DNA from 2 places in the Clostridium carnis genome. Region 1 is predicted to be linked to the other one. Evidence: riboswitches for the same ligand, from Rfam matches in the RefSeq annotation. Region 1 holds a riboswitch; the other holds the start of a gene.
What was found. A riboswitch is a leader RNA that binds a small molecule or an ion and turns the genes downstream of it on or off. The one in region 1 is predicted to bind S-adenosylmethionine.

Region 1 (5,780 bases):
ATTAGTATTTGGAAGAGCTCTTCTTAAATTTAACTTTTTTAATTCTTTTCTACTTGGTATTAAAAATTCCACATTTAAATTTTTAGCTATCATCTCATTAGCCATTTTTTCAGCTTCTCTTATTTTTTCTTCTTCAAGATATCCTTCAATATCAACTGTACTACTATCTTTTCCTAAATGAAAGCTAACAGTATTTGCATTAAATAATTTATAAAAACAACCTGAAAGAACATGTTGGGCAAAATGCTGATTCATTCCATCCCTTCTTCTTTCCCAATCTATCTGACACTTTACTTTATGTATTTTAATAAGTTTTCTTTCTAATACATGATATATAACTTCATTTTCCTCATAAACATCTATTACCTCTATATTCTCTATTACACCTAAATCACAAAATTGACCACCACCACCTGGGAAAAATGCAGTTTTATCTAATACGACATGATATCTTTCATCTTTTTCTTTAACATCTATAACTTCTGCTGTAAATTCTTTTATATATTGATCTTTATAATATAACTTTTCCATTTAAATTCTCCAATCATATGAATTTCCAATTAATACTTGTTTTTATAATATTAATTCTACATTTATTATAACAAATTTATTTTGTTATATATTAGTATTATAATACAATAAAACCACTTGAGATAAAAACTCAAATGGTTTTATTATATTTATTATTAGAATGTTGGAATTACAGCTCCATTATATTTTTCATTTATAAACTTCTTAACATTTTCTGAAGTTAACGCTTTAGTTAGAGCCTTTATTTTATCTGAATCTTCATTTCCTTTTTTAACTGCTAATATATTTCTATATACTTTAGCTGCCTCAGCATCTTTATCTTCAATAGCTAATGAATCTTTAGATGGATTTAAACCAGCTTCTATAGCATAATTCCCATTAATTACAGCTGCATCAACTTCTTCTAAAACTCTTGGTAATTGTGCCGCTTCTAATTCTTCAAATTTTAAGTTCTTAGCATTTTCTGTTATGTCCTTAGGTGTAATTAACTCTCCAGCCTTTAATTTTATTAACCCTTGTTTTTCTAATAATCTTAAGGCTCTAGCTTCATTTGATGGATCATTTGGTATAGCTATCTTAGCTCCATCTTTTAGTTCCTTTAACTCCTTTGTTTTTTTGGAGTATATAGCAATTGGTTCTAAATGAACTTCAGCTGTATAAGCTAAATTTAATTTCTTGCTTTCATTTGTTTCATTTAAGTATGATATATGCTGAAAATAATTTGCATCAATCTCTCCATCTGCTAAAGCTGTATTTGGTGTAACATAATCTGTAAACTCTACTATTTCTAATTTGTAGCCTTCCTTTTCTAGTTCTGGTTTTATATGCTCAACTATTTCCTTATGAGGTACTGGAGTAACTCCTATTTTAATTGTTTTATTATCTCCTTCGCTCTTTTTTGCCCCACATCCAACTAGCCCTAAAGCTAAAACTCCTGCTAATACTGTTACTAATATTGATTTTCTTTTCATATTGAATACCCCCTAAATTTTATTACTTATTTTTAATTTTTGAGCTTCTATCACTTTAATTTAAATTAAGATAGCTTTTTATATAAATAATTTCCTAAGGATTGAAGTCCTTGAACTATTACTATCAATAAAATTACTGTAACAATCATTATATCTGTTTGATATCTTTGATACCCATATCTTACAGCAACATCTCCAAGACCGCCTCCTCCTACTGTTCCAGCCATTGCTGAATATCCTATTATAGTTATAATAATTAATGTTAATCCTGATATAATTGATGGTACTGCTTCTTTAAACATTACCTTAAAAATTATTTGTGTATTTGAAGCTCCAAAAGATTTTGCTGCTTCTATAACTCCATTATCAACTTCTTTTAAAGCTGATTCTATTACTCTTGTAACAAAAGGTGCTGCTGCTATTGTAAGTGGCACTATTGCTGCTGTAGTTCCAATGCTTGTACCAACTATAAACTTAGTAATTGGAACTATTGAAACTATTAAAATTATAAATGGAAAACTTCTTAAAATATTTACTATATAATTTAAAACTTTATATACTACTTTATTTGGCTTTAATCCATCCTCTGCCGTTACTATTAATATAATTGCTGGTACAAATCCTAATATTAATGAAAATATTGTAGAGAACAATACCATTATTATTGTTTTATTAAAAGCTGGTATAAGAATATCAAGCATTAATTAAGCACCTCCAATATAATATTTTTTTCTTCTAAATATTTCATTACTTTTTCTTTATCTAAAGCATTAATATTTATTACTAAGCTTCCAAGTACATCATTTCTAAATTTCTCTAGCTTGCCCCAAACTATTGAAAAATCTACCCCAAGTTCTCTTGCCATCTTTGTTATAAGTGCATTTTCTGATGATGTACTTGGAAAGAATAGTTTTATGTTAATCCCTGTTGTCGGTAGTAATTCATCATTTTCTTGACCTAAGAATTTCTTAAGAGCTCCCCCTGGTTTTAGAAAAAGTTGCTCTGCTTTTCCCTCTGCTTTTAAAATGCCCCCTTCTATTAATGCAACTTTTTCACAAACTTCTTTAACTACCTCCATTTGATGGGTAACAATAACAATTGTAATTCCTAATTCCTTATTAATTTTTGAAAGTAATGCTAAAATATCCTTTGTTATTTTAGGATCTAAAGCTGATGTTGCTTCATCACAAAGTAATATTTTAGGTTCTAATGCAAGAGCTCTTGCTATAGCTACTCTTTGCTTTTGGCCTCCACTTAAATTATTTGGTTTAACTTTTGCCTTGTCTTCAAGTCCAACTAGCTTTAAAAGCTCCATTACTTTTTCATTTATATAACCTTTTTTATATCCCCAAACCTCTAATGGTAATGCAATATTTTCAAATACTGTCTTTCTACTTAAAAGGTTAAAGTTTTGAAATATCATTCCTAGGTTTTTTCTAAATTTTCTTATTTCATTATTCCCTAATTTATTTACTTCCTTTCCCATTACCTTCACAGATCCACCATTATATCCTTCTAATCCGTTTATACATCTTAAAAGTGTTGATTTTCCTGCTCCACTATGTCCTATAAGGCCGTAAATCTCTCCTTCTTTTATATTTATTGAAATATCCTTTAATACTTCTAACTTCCCAAACTTTTTATTTAAATTACTTATTTCTATCATATATTTCACCACCTAATTTAAATTTAATAATTAAATTTTTTAATATACAAAAAAAGCACTGGAGAATAAATCTCTAGTGCTTATAAAAATCGCCTGTTAATTTACCCTCTCATCTTTCAGCTATAACAGCTGCTGGAATTAGCACCACATTAATCTTTAAATAGTTTAATTAGAAATATTTAATAAATTTAGATATACCAAATTTATTGCTTATCTATTTAAAATTAACCTAATTTATTGATTATAGGTTGCTGGGTTTCACAGGGCCAGTCCCTCCACCACTCTTGATAAGAAATCTTTTAAAATTTATTAAGTTTTATTTATATTAATATACGATTTTTTCTTTTATTTGTCAATATAATTTTTGTTATTTTTCTATTATCTTTTTTTAGACTCTATTTTTTAATAAAGTTTTTAGAAAGTATCTTCATCTTTTTCTATTTCCATTATCTCAGCATCAGTATTACATTCTATAAAATTAATTATTTTTTCAATAGTTGAATCTACAATAGCAGAGTTATTACAAACACCTGAAATACCTATTACAATAATTTGGTGAATGTCTTGCTAATCAATTTCACCTACAGAGATATTAAATTTATTATTCAAATACTAATTGTTTTTTATCTTTTTTATATTCCAAATATCATTACTATATTCCATTATAGTTCTATCACTTGAGAATATGCCACCATTACATAAGTTTTCAAAGCAAATTTTTGCCCATCTTTCTTTATCTTTATATGCTTCAAAAAGATTATCTTCCATATCTTTAAATGCCTTAAAATCTGCTAATAGATAATATCCATCTCCATCTCTTAATAATGCATTATATATATCTTCAAAATATCCAAAGCCACTATCATCAAAAGTTCCATCTATTAATGAATCAACTACTCTCTTTAAACTCTTATCATTTTCATAGTAATATTTTGAATCATACTTTCCTTCTATTTTTTCTATATCCTCTACTCTTAATCCAAAAATAAAGTTATTTTCTTCCCCACTTTCTCTAACAATTTCTACATTAGCTCCATCATAAGTTCCAAATGTAGGAGTTCCATTTATCATAAACTTCATATTACCTGTACCTGAAGCTTCTTTACCTGCTGTTGATATTTGCTTAGAAACATCTGCTGCTGGAAATAATTTTTCTGCATAAGATACTCTATAGTTTTCTACAAATACTATTTTTATTTTTCCATTTATATCTTTATCATTATTTACTTTCTTAGCTATTTCATTAATAAATTTTACAATTCCCTTAGCTCTATAGTATCCAGGGAATGCCTTTGCTCCAAATATAAATGTATTATTAGGTATATCTAAATCTGGATTTTCTTTTAATCTATAATAAAGATCTAAAATATAAAATGCATTTAATAATTGTCTCTTATATTCATGTAATCTCTTTATTTGTATATCAAATATTGAATTTGGATTTATTTCTATACCTTCTGTTTCTTTAATATATTCTGCAAGTTGTACTTTCTTTTCATATTTTATATCCATAAATCTATTTAGTACATTTTTATCATCTTTATAAGTCTCAAGTTCTTTAAGCTTTGATAAATCTTTTATCCAATCTTCATTCCCTAAAAGCTCAGTTATTAATGCTGATAGTTCTTTATTACATAACCTTAACCATCTTCTAGGAGTTATACCATTAGTTTTGTTTTGGAACTTTTCTGGATATAATTTATACCAATTATTTAATTCAATATCTTTTAAGATATCTGTATGAAGCTGTGCCACTCCATTAACAGCAAAACTCATTGAAATAGCTAAGTTAGCCATTCTTACAAGTCCACCATCTATAATGCTAAATTCCTTAATTTCCTTATCTGAATATCCTTTTTCTTTCAATTCTTTAATAAAGTTTTTATTTATTTCATTTATAATTGTTAAAACTCTTGGGAAAAGTTTCTTCATTAACTTTTCATCCCATTTTTCTAATGCCTCTGCTAATATTGTATGGTTTGTATAAGCAAAAATCTTTCTTGATAATTCACTTGCTCTTTCAAATGTAACATTATATTCATCAACTAATATTCTTATAAATTCAGGTATTGCTAAAACAGGATGAGTATCATTTAATTGAAATACATGCTTTAATTCAAATTCATCAAAATTCATTCCATAAATACTTATATGCTTTCTAATAACATCTTGAAGAGAAGCACTTACTAGTAAATATTGTTGTCTTAACCTTAATATTTTTCCTTCTTTTGATGAATCATTTGGATATAATACTCTTGAAATATCCTCTGCTTTATTTTTAAGTTTTACTGCTTTATTATATTTCCCATCATTAAATGAATTAAAATCGAATTCCACTATTGGTTCACATTTCCATAGTCTTAATGTATTAATATTTTTAGACTTATATCCTATAATTGGAGTATCATAAGGAACGGCCTTAACCTCCATATCTTTAAACTTAACTATTACTGAATCTCTATCTTTTCTAATACTCCAAGGATCACCATAAGTTAGCCAGTTATCTCCTTCTTCATATTGATTTCCATCTTTAAAATATTGCTTAAATAGACCATTTGTATATCTAATTCCATATCCTTTTAACGGAACTTCCATTGCTGCTGCTGAATCCA
Region 2 (5,780 bases), 360 kb from region 1:
CTTATAGAAAAATATGCTGGTGCATTCCCAACTTGGTTAGCACCAACTCAAGCTATTGTACTTCCAATTTCAGATAAATATAACGATTATGCTGAATCAATAGTTAAAGACTTCAAAAATGCTGGAATTAAAATAACTGCTGACTATAGAGCTGAAAAAATTGGTTATAAAATTAGAGAAGCTAGACTTGAAAGAATTCCTTACATTTTAGTTGTTGGGGAAAAAGAAGCTGCTAATAATGAAGCTTCTGTAAGAAGTAGAAAAAATGGTGAAGAAGGAGCAATTAAAACTTCTGATCTAAAAAATAGATTAATACTAGAAATAGCTAATAAGGAAAAGTAAAAAACTTTAGGGTAGATTATTTAATAATCTACCCCCTTTTTATTAGGCTACTTTTATCATTTTTTTAATTTTAAATATATGTTTCTTTTCTTTAATAGATTCTATGAATTCATCTATGTCTGCTTCAGATTTTGCTTCTATAAATAATCCTATTTCACCTTCTATCTCTGCATTTAATATTCTAACATATTTGAATTTAGTCGAAAAATCCTTAATTACTTCATGTTGATTATTAGTTTCTACTCTTAAGATGGCACTACATTCTTTATTATAGATTTTGTTTATTTTAGCTTCACTTCCACTAAATAATTTACTTTTCAAATACCTATTTTCTACTAAATCATTTAAATCACTAAATACAGCACTTCCTGTTGCAAGCATTCCTGCTCCTTTTCCTATAAATGAGGCTTCACCAACTGAATCTCCATCTAAAATAATAGCATTAACTTCATTATCTATTAATGATAAAATATTATTTTCAGAAATTAAACTAGGCCTTACTACACAGTATATACCATCGTCTGTTTTCTCACTTATTGCTAAAAGCTTAACTCTACTATTAACCATTTTTGCATATTTAAAATCCATTAAATCTAATTTAGTTATTCCTTCAATTCTTTGCTCTTTCCAATATACCTTTTCATTATAAGCTATAGATGATAATATAGATAATTTTCTTGCAGCATCATATCCTAAAACATCCGAATCTGGATTGGCCTCTGCAAATCCAAGTTTTTGAGCTTCAGATAGTGCCTCCTCATAACTTACCTTCTCTCTATCCATTTTTGTTAATATAAAATTTGTAGTTCCATTTAATATTGCTTTAATAGACATTATATTATTTCCTGAAAGTGATTCGGTTAAGGGTTTTATTATAGGTATTCCTCCACCTACAGCAGCTTCAAACTTTATTGTAACTTCACTTTCTTCTGCTACTTTAAAAAGCTCCTCTCCATATTCTGCTATTAAATCCTTATTTGCTGTAATAACATGTTTTTTATAATTCAACGCTCTTTTTACATACTCATAAGCTGGATGTAGCCCTCCAATAACTTCAATGACTATATCACTTTCCTTAGAAAATAGCTCTTCTATATCTACAGTTAAAATATTATTATGTTTTTTATCTTTATGCTTTTCTATATTCTTAACTAATATACTTGTTATTATTATATCTTTATTATTACTTTCTCTATTCTTATCAATTATCTCAACTAACCCTGTCCCTACAACTCCATACCCCATAACAGCTATTTTAGTCATAATATCCCCCTCTTATAGTTAATTCTATATTACCTTAAATGCATTTTCAAAATCTTCTATTATATCATCTATTCCTTCTATTCCAACTGAAACTCTTAACATATCTGCTGTTACACCACTTGCTTTTTGTTCTTCTTCTGATAGTTGGCTATGTGTTGTTGTTGCTGGATGTAAAATACTACTTCTAGCATCACCTAACGTAACTACTAATGATACTAAATTTAAAGCTTTAGTAAACTTTGTAGCATCTTCTATATCCCCTTTTATTCCGAAAGTTAAAATTCCACTTGCGCCACCCTTAAGGTATTTTTTTGCCTTTTCATACTCTTTGCTATTCTCAAGATAAGGATAGTTAACCCAACTTACCTTCGGATTATCTTGTAACCATTTAGCAAGCTTTAAAGCATTTTGAGAATGTCTTTCCATCCTTAAATGTAATGTTTCTAAACCTAAATTAGTTAAATAAGCATTAAATGGACTTTGACATGCACCTAAATCTCTACCTAAGGTTACTCTTAATTTATTTATATATGCTCCCTCTTTAAAAGTCTCTACATAGCATATTCCATGATAACTTGGATCTGGCTCTACAAAATCTTGAAATTTTCCATTACTCCAATTAAAATTTCCACCATCTACAACAATTCCACCAATAGTTTGAGCGTGTCCATCTGAATACTTTGTTGTAGAATGTACAATTATATTTACCCCATGCTCAAAGGGATTACAAAGATAAGGAGTTCCTAAAGTATTATCTACTATAAATGGAATCTTTAATTTAGATGCTATTTTTGCAAACTTATCAAAATCTAATATATTAAGTCCTGGATTTCCTATTGTTTCTCCATAGATTAATTTAGTGTTTTTATTTGCTTTTGATAATATTTCCTCTACATCAGCTTCTGGATCAACAAAAGTTACATCTATACCCATTCTTTTTAAATTAACAGTAAATAAATTAACAGTTCCCCCATATAAAGTTGATGTAGATATAATATGATCCCCAACCTTACAAATATTTAATATTGAATATAATATGGCTGCCTGACCTGATGCAGTTGCTACTGCTCCAATCCCCCCCTGTATTTGTGCAAATTTATCTTCTAAAGCACATACAGTTGGATTTGATATTCTGCTATATAAATGCCCCACTGCTTCTAAATTAAATAAATCTTTTAAGTGATCTGGATCTTCATACTTATAGGTAGTTGTCTGAAATATTGGTAAAACCCTTGGTTCTCCTTCCTTTGGAGAATATCCACCTTGAATACATATTGTATCCTTGCCCCATTGTTTTGTCATTTTAATTGCCCCCTTTTATTTTTACTTTCTGTTAAGTTAACTTAATTTATTTTTATTCTTTAAATCAAATCACTTATATTTCTTAACATGTTATACTTATCCACAATTAGTCTGTAAATATAATTTCTTAAAGAATAAAAAAGTTGCCTCTTATTATATAAGAAGCAACTTAAGAAACCTAATTCTAAGCAATAGTTTTATTACTTTAAACATTTTATCTTTCAAGCTTTCACTTGCAGGATTTAGCACCACATAAATATAATTGATACTTTAATCAATCTCCTAATAGGTTGCTAGGCTTCATAGGGCCAGTCCCTCCACCATTCTTAATAAAAGTTAGTTTTATTTAATTATATAATTATTATACATTTTTTCTATATTTATGCAACACTTTTCTTAGAATTTTTATTTATTTTTCAGATATAATATAATCTACTTTAATATCGTGTGGTTCATTTTTTATTTTATCTAATACTTGAAAGCTATATGCAACTGCAATTTTATTTTTCTTCTCAGATATACTAAGAAGAAATTTATCATAATATCCCCCACCATATCCTATTCTATTTCCCTCTTTATCAAATACAGCTCCAGGAACTATTATTATATCTATACCTTCCTTTTTTATCTCACCTTCAAATGTTATTGGTTCTAAAATCCCCATAACACCTTTTTCCAATTCATTTAAACTCTTTATTTCTATAGCCTTCATATCTCTTGTTTCCCTTATTATTTTAGGAACAAAAATTTTCTTATTATCTTTAAGTGCATACTCTATGAATCTTTTTGTGTCTATTTCATCTTCTGTACTAATATACGTAAATATATTTTTGCTATTTATATATATTTTACTTTCTATTAGTTTATTAAAAATAATTTCATCTTTAATTTTTTTCTCTTCTTTTTTCATTAAAGCTCTTACTTTTAATACTTCTTTTCTTATTTTAACTTTATTATTAGCAACCATATATTTTACCTCCACAAACTATATTCTTAAATATCCTAATTTATATTAATACGATATCCCATTAATTATATTTATAATATCTCTAAATATTGCTGCTGCCGCATTAATAGTTCCCGAAGCTCCACCTATTATAGATATGTCACCTAATGTATCTGTAGAATAAAATACACCTTTATTTTTATCATCTACAAAATATAATGGATGTTTACTATCTATTATAACAGGCTTTACGTATCCTTTAATAATATTGTTTTCACTATATACTTTTCCTATTAATTTTATTTTTCTCTTATTTGATTTTTCTCTTATTACATCATCAATAGTTATATTTTCAATTCCTTGTATATCTATATTATTAAGGTTTAATGATGCCCCCATTAAAATATTTCCTAATATTATTATTTTACATGCTGTATCAAATCCACTTATATCTAAGCTAGAATCTAATTCTGCAATACCTAATTTTTGAGCATCTTCTAAAGCTTTTTTATAACTTATATTATTTTTATACATTTGTGTAAGTATATAATTGCTAGTTCCATTTAATATTCCTTCTATAGAAATTAGCTCACTTCCTGCAATATCAAAAATCCCACCATTAATAGATGGTAAAGCTCCTCCCGTAGTACATCCTATTCCTAAATGAACATTATTTTTTAAGGCAATTTCCTTTAACTCATTATATTTTAATATAATTGGCCCTTTATTACCTGTTACTACATTTATAGAGTTTTCAAGTGCTAATTTTATATGTGTTAGCCCTGGTTCTCCATCCTTTATATTAGTAGTTGTTACTTCTATTAAAATATCCACATCTTTATTTTTTATTATATTATTTATGTTGATATCTTTTTTTATATATCCACAGTACTCACTTAACAAATTTCCTTCTTTTAAAAATTTTTCTAAATCCTCTATATCTATGCCATATTTGTTGTAAAGCCCACCACTTTTATGAATTATATATTTAATATTTAATTCAATATTTTTATTTTTTAAATAATCTCGTTTTTTACATAATAAACTTATAAAAGCTTGCCCTACACCACCAAAGCCTATTATAGCTACATCCATAATAACTCCTCCCCAATTTCTATAAGTTTATTATATACTATTTTTTAATATCCAACTTCATCTCCAACTACAATTACTGTAAATCTACCTGGAAATTTTGCGCCATTATTTACTACTGATAAATAATTACAAACTCTTCCCTTTACAAAGCAATCCTCACATACTCCACTTTCTGCACACGGTGTCTTATGATTTATTCTTTTAGCATTCATTATTGCTACTCTTTTTATTCTATCTAAAGCTTCATCCATATCTTTAACCATTTTATTTGCACCTACAACTACAATAACCTTTTTGGGTCCAAATATCATTCCCGCTGCCCTGTTACCTGAACAATCCATATTAACAAGTTCTCCAGCTTCAGTAACTGCATTTGTACTAGTAATTAAATAATCTGCAACCATGGATTGTCTCATTATTTCTACTATTTCTACAAAAGGTAAATCTTGATATCTGTCATAAAAATTATAATTACCATTTCTTATTGTATTTACTAAGTCCATTTCATTTAAAGTAACTGATCCACCAAGTGCTATACTTGATCCTTCTTCAACTAGCTCTAGAACCTTCTCTTTTGCCTCTGCTATATTATCAACATAAATTGCATTATATTTTCTCTCATTTAATATACCTACTAATTTTTTACCATCACATTCATATTTCCACTTCTTAACTTTATCCATTATAATTCTCCTTTAACTTATATAATACTATCCAAATTTATACATTAATATTAACATATTTAATGCCATTTAGTAAACCGGTTTTATATTTATTAATTGTATTTATGTATAAATATATTTAATTTGTTTAAATATATTTATATATGTTC

Region 2: linked by a shared signal. The riboswitch ahead of ACYQ1T_RS07900 (O-acetylhomoserine aminocarboxypropyltransferase/cysteine synthase family protein) and the one ahead of ACYQ1T_RS09680 (methionine ABC transporter ATP-binding protein) in region 1 are both predicted to bind S-adenosylmethionine.

The regions. Positions count from the first base shown of each region.
Region 1 covers NZ_BAAHYS010000001.1:2,011,617-2,017,396, reverse strand. Annotated here, with positions in the region: gene ACYQ1T_RS09695 (alanyl-tRNA editing protein) at 1-531, opposite strand, end outside; gene ACYQ1T_RS09690 (MetQ/NlpA family ABC transporter substrate-binding protein) at 687-1,502, opposite strand; gene ACYQ1T_RS09685 (methionine ABC transporter permease) at 1,568-2,203, opposite strand; gene ACYQ1T_RS09680 (methionine ABC transporter ATP-binding protein) at 2,203-3,168, opposite strand; SAM riboswitch class I at 3,275-3,462, opposite strand; gene ACYQ1T_RS09675 (DUF503 family protein) at 3,583-3,729, opposite strand; gene ACYQ1T_RS09670 (glycogen/starch/alpha-glucan phosphorylase) at 3,781-5,780, opposite strand, start outside.
Region 2 covers NZ_BAAHYS010000001.1:1,651,208-1,656,987, reverse strand. Annotated here, with positions in the region: gene thrS (threonine--tRNA ligase) at 1-342, shown strand, start outside; gene ACYQ1T_RS07905 (homoserine dehydrogenase) at 385-1,605, opposite strand; gene ACYQ1T_RS07900 (O-acetylhomoserine aminocarboxypropyltransferase/cysteine synthase family protein) at 1,630-2,907, opposite strand; SAM riboswitch class I at 3,119-3,243, opposite strand; gene ACYQ1T_RS07895 (5-formyltetrahydrofolate cyclo-ligase) at 3,317-3,874, opposite strand; gene ACYQ1T_RS07890 (homoserine dehydrogenase) at 3,920-4,948, opposite strand; gene ACYQ1T_RS07885 (lactate utilization protein) at 4,993-5,631, opposite strand.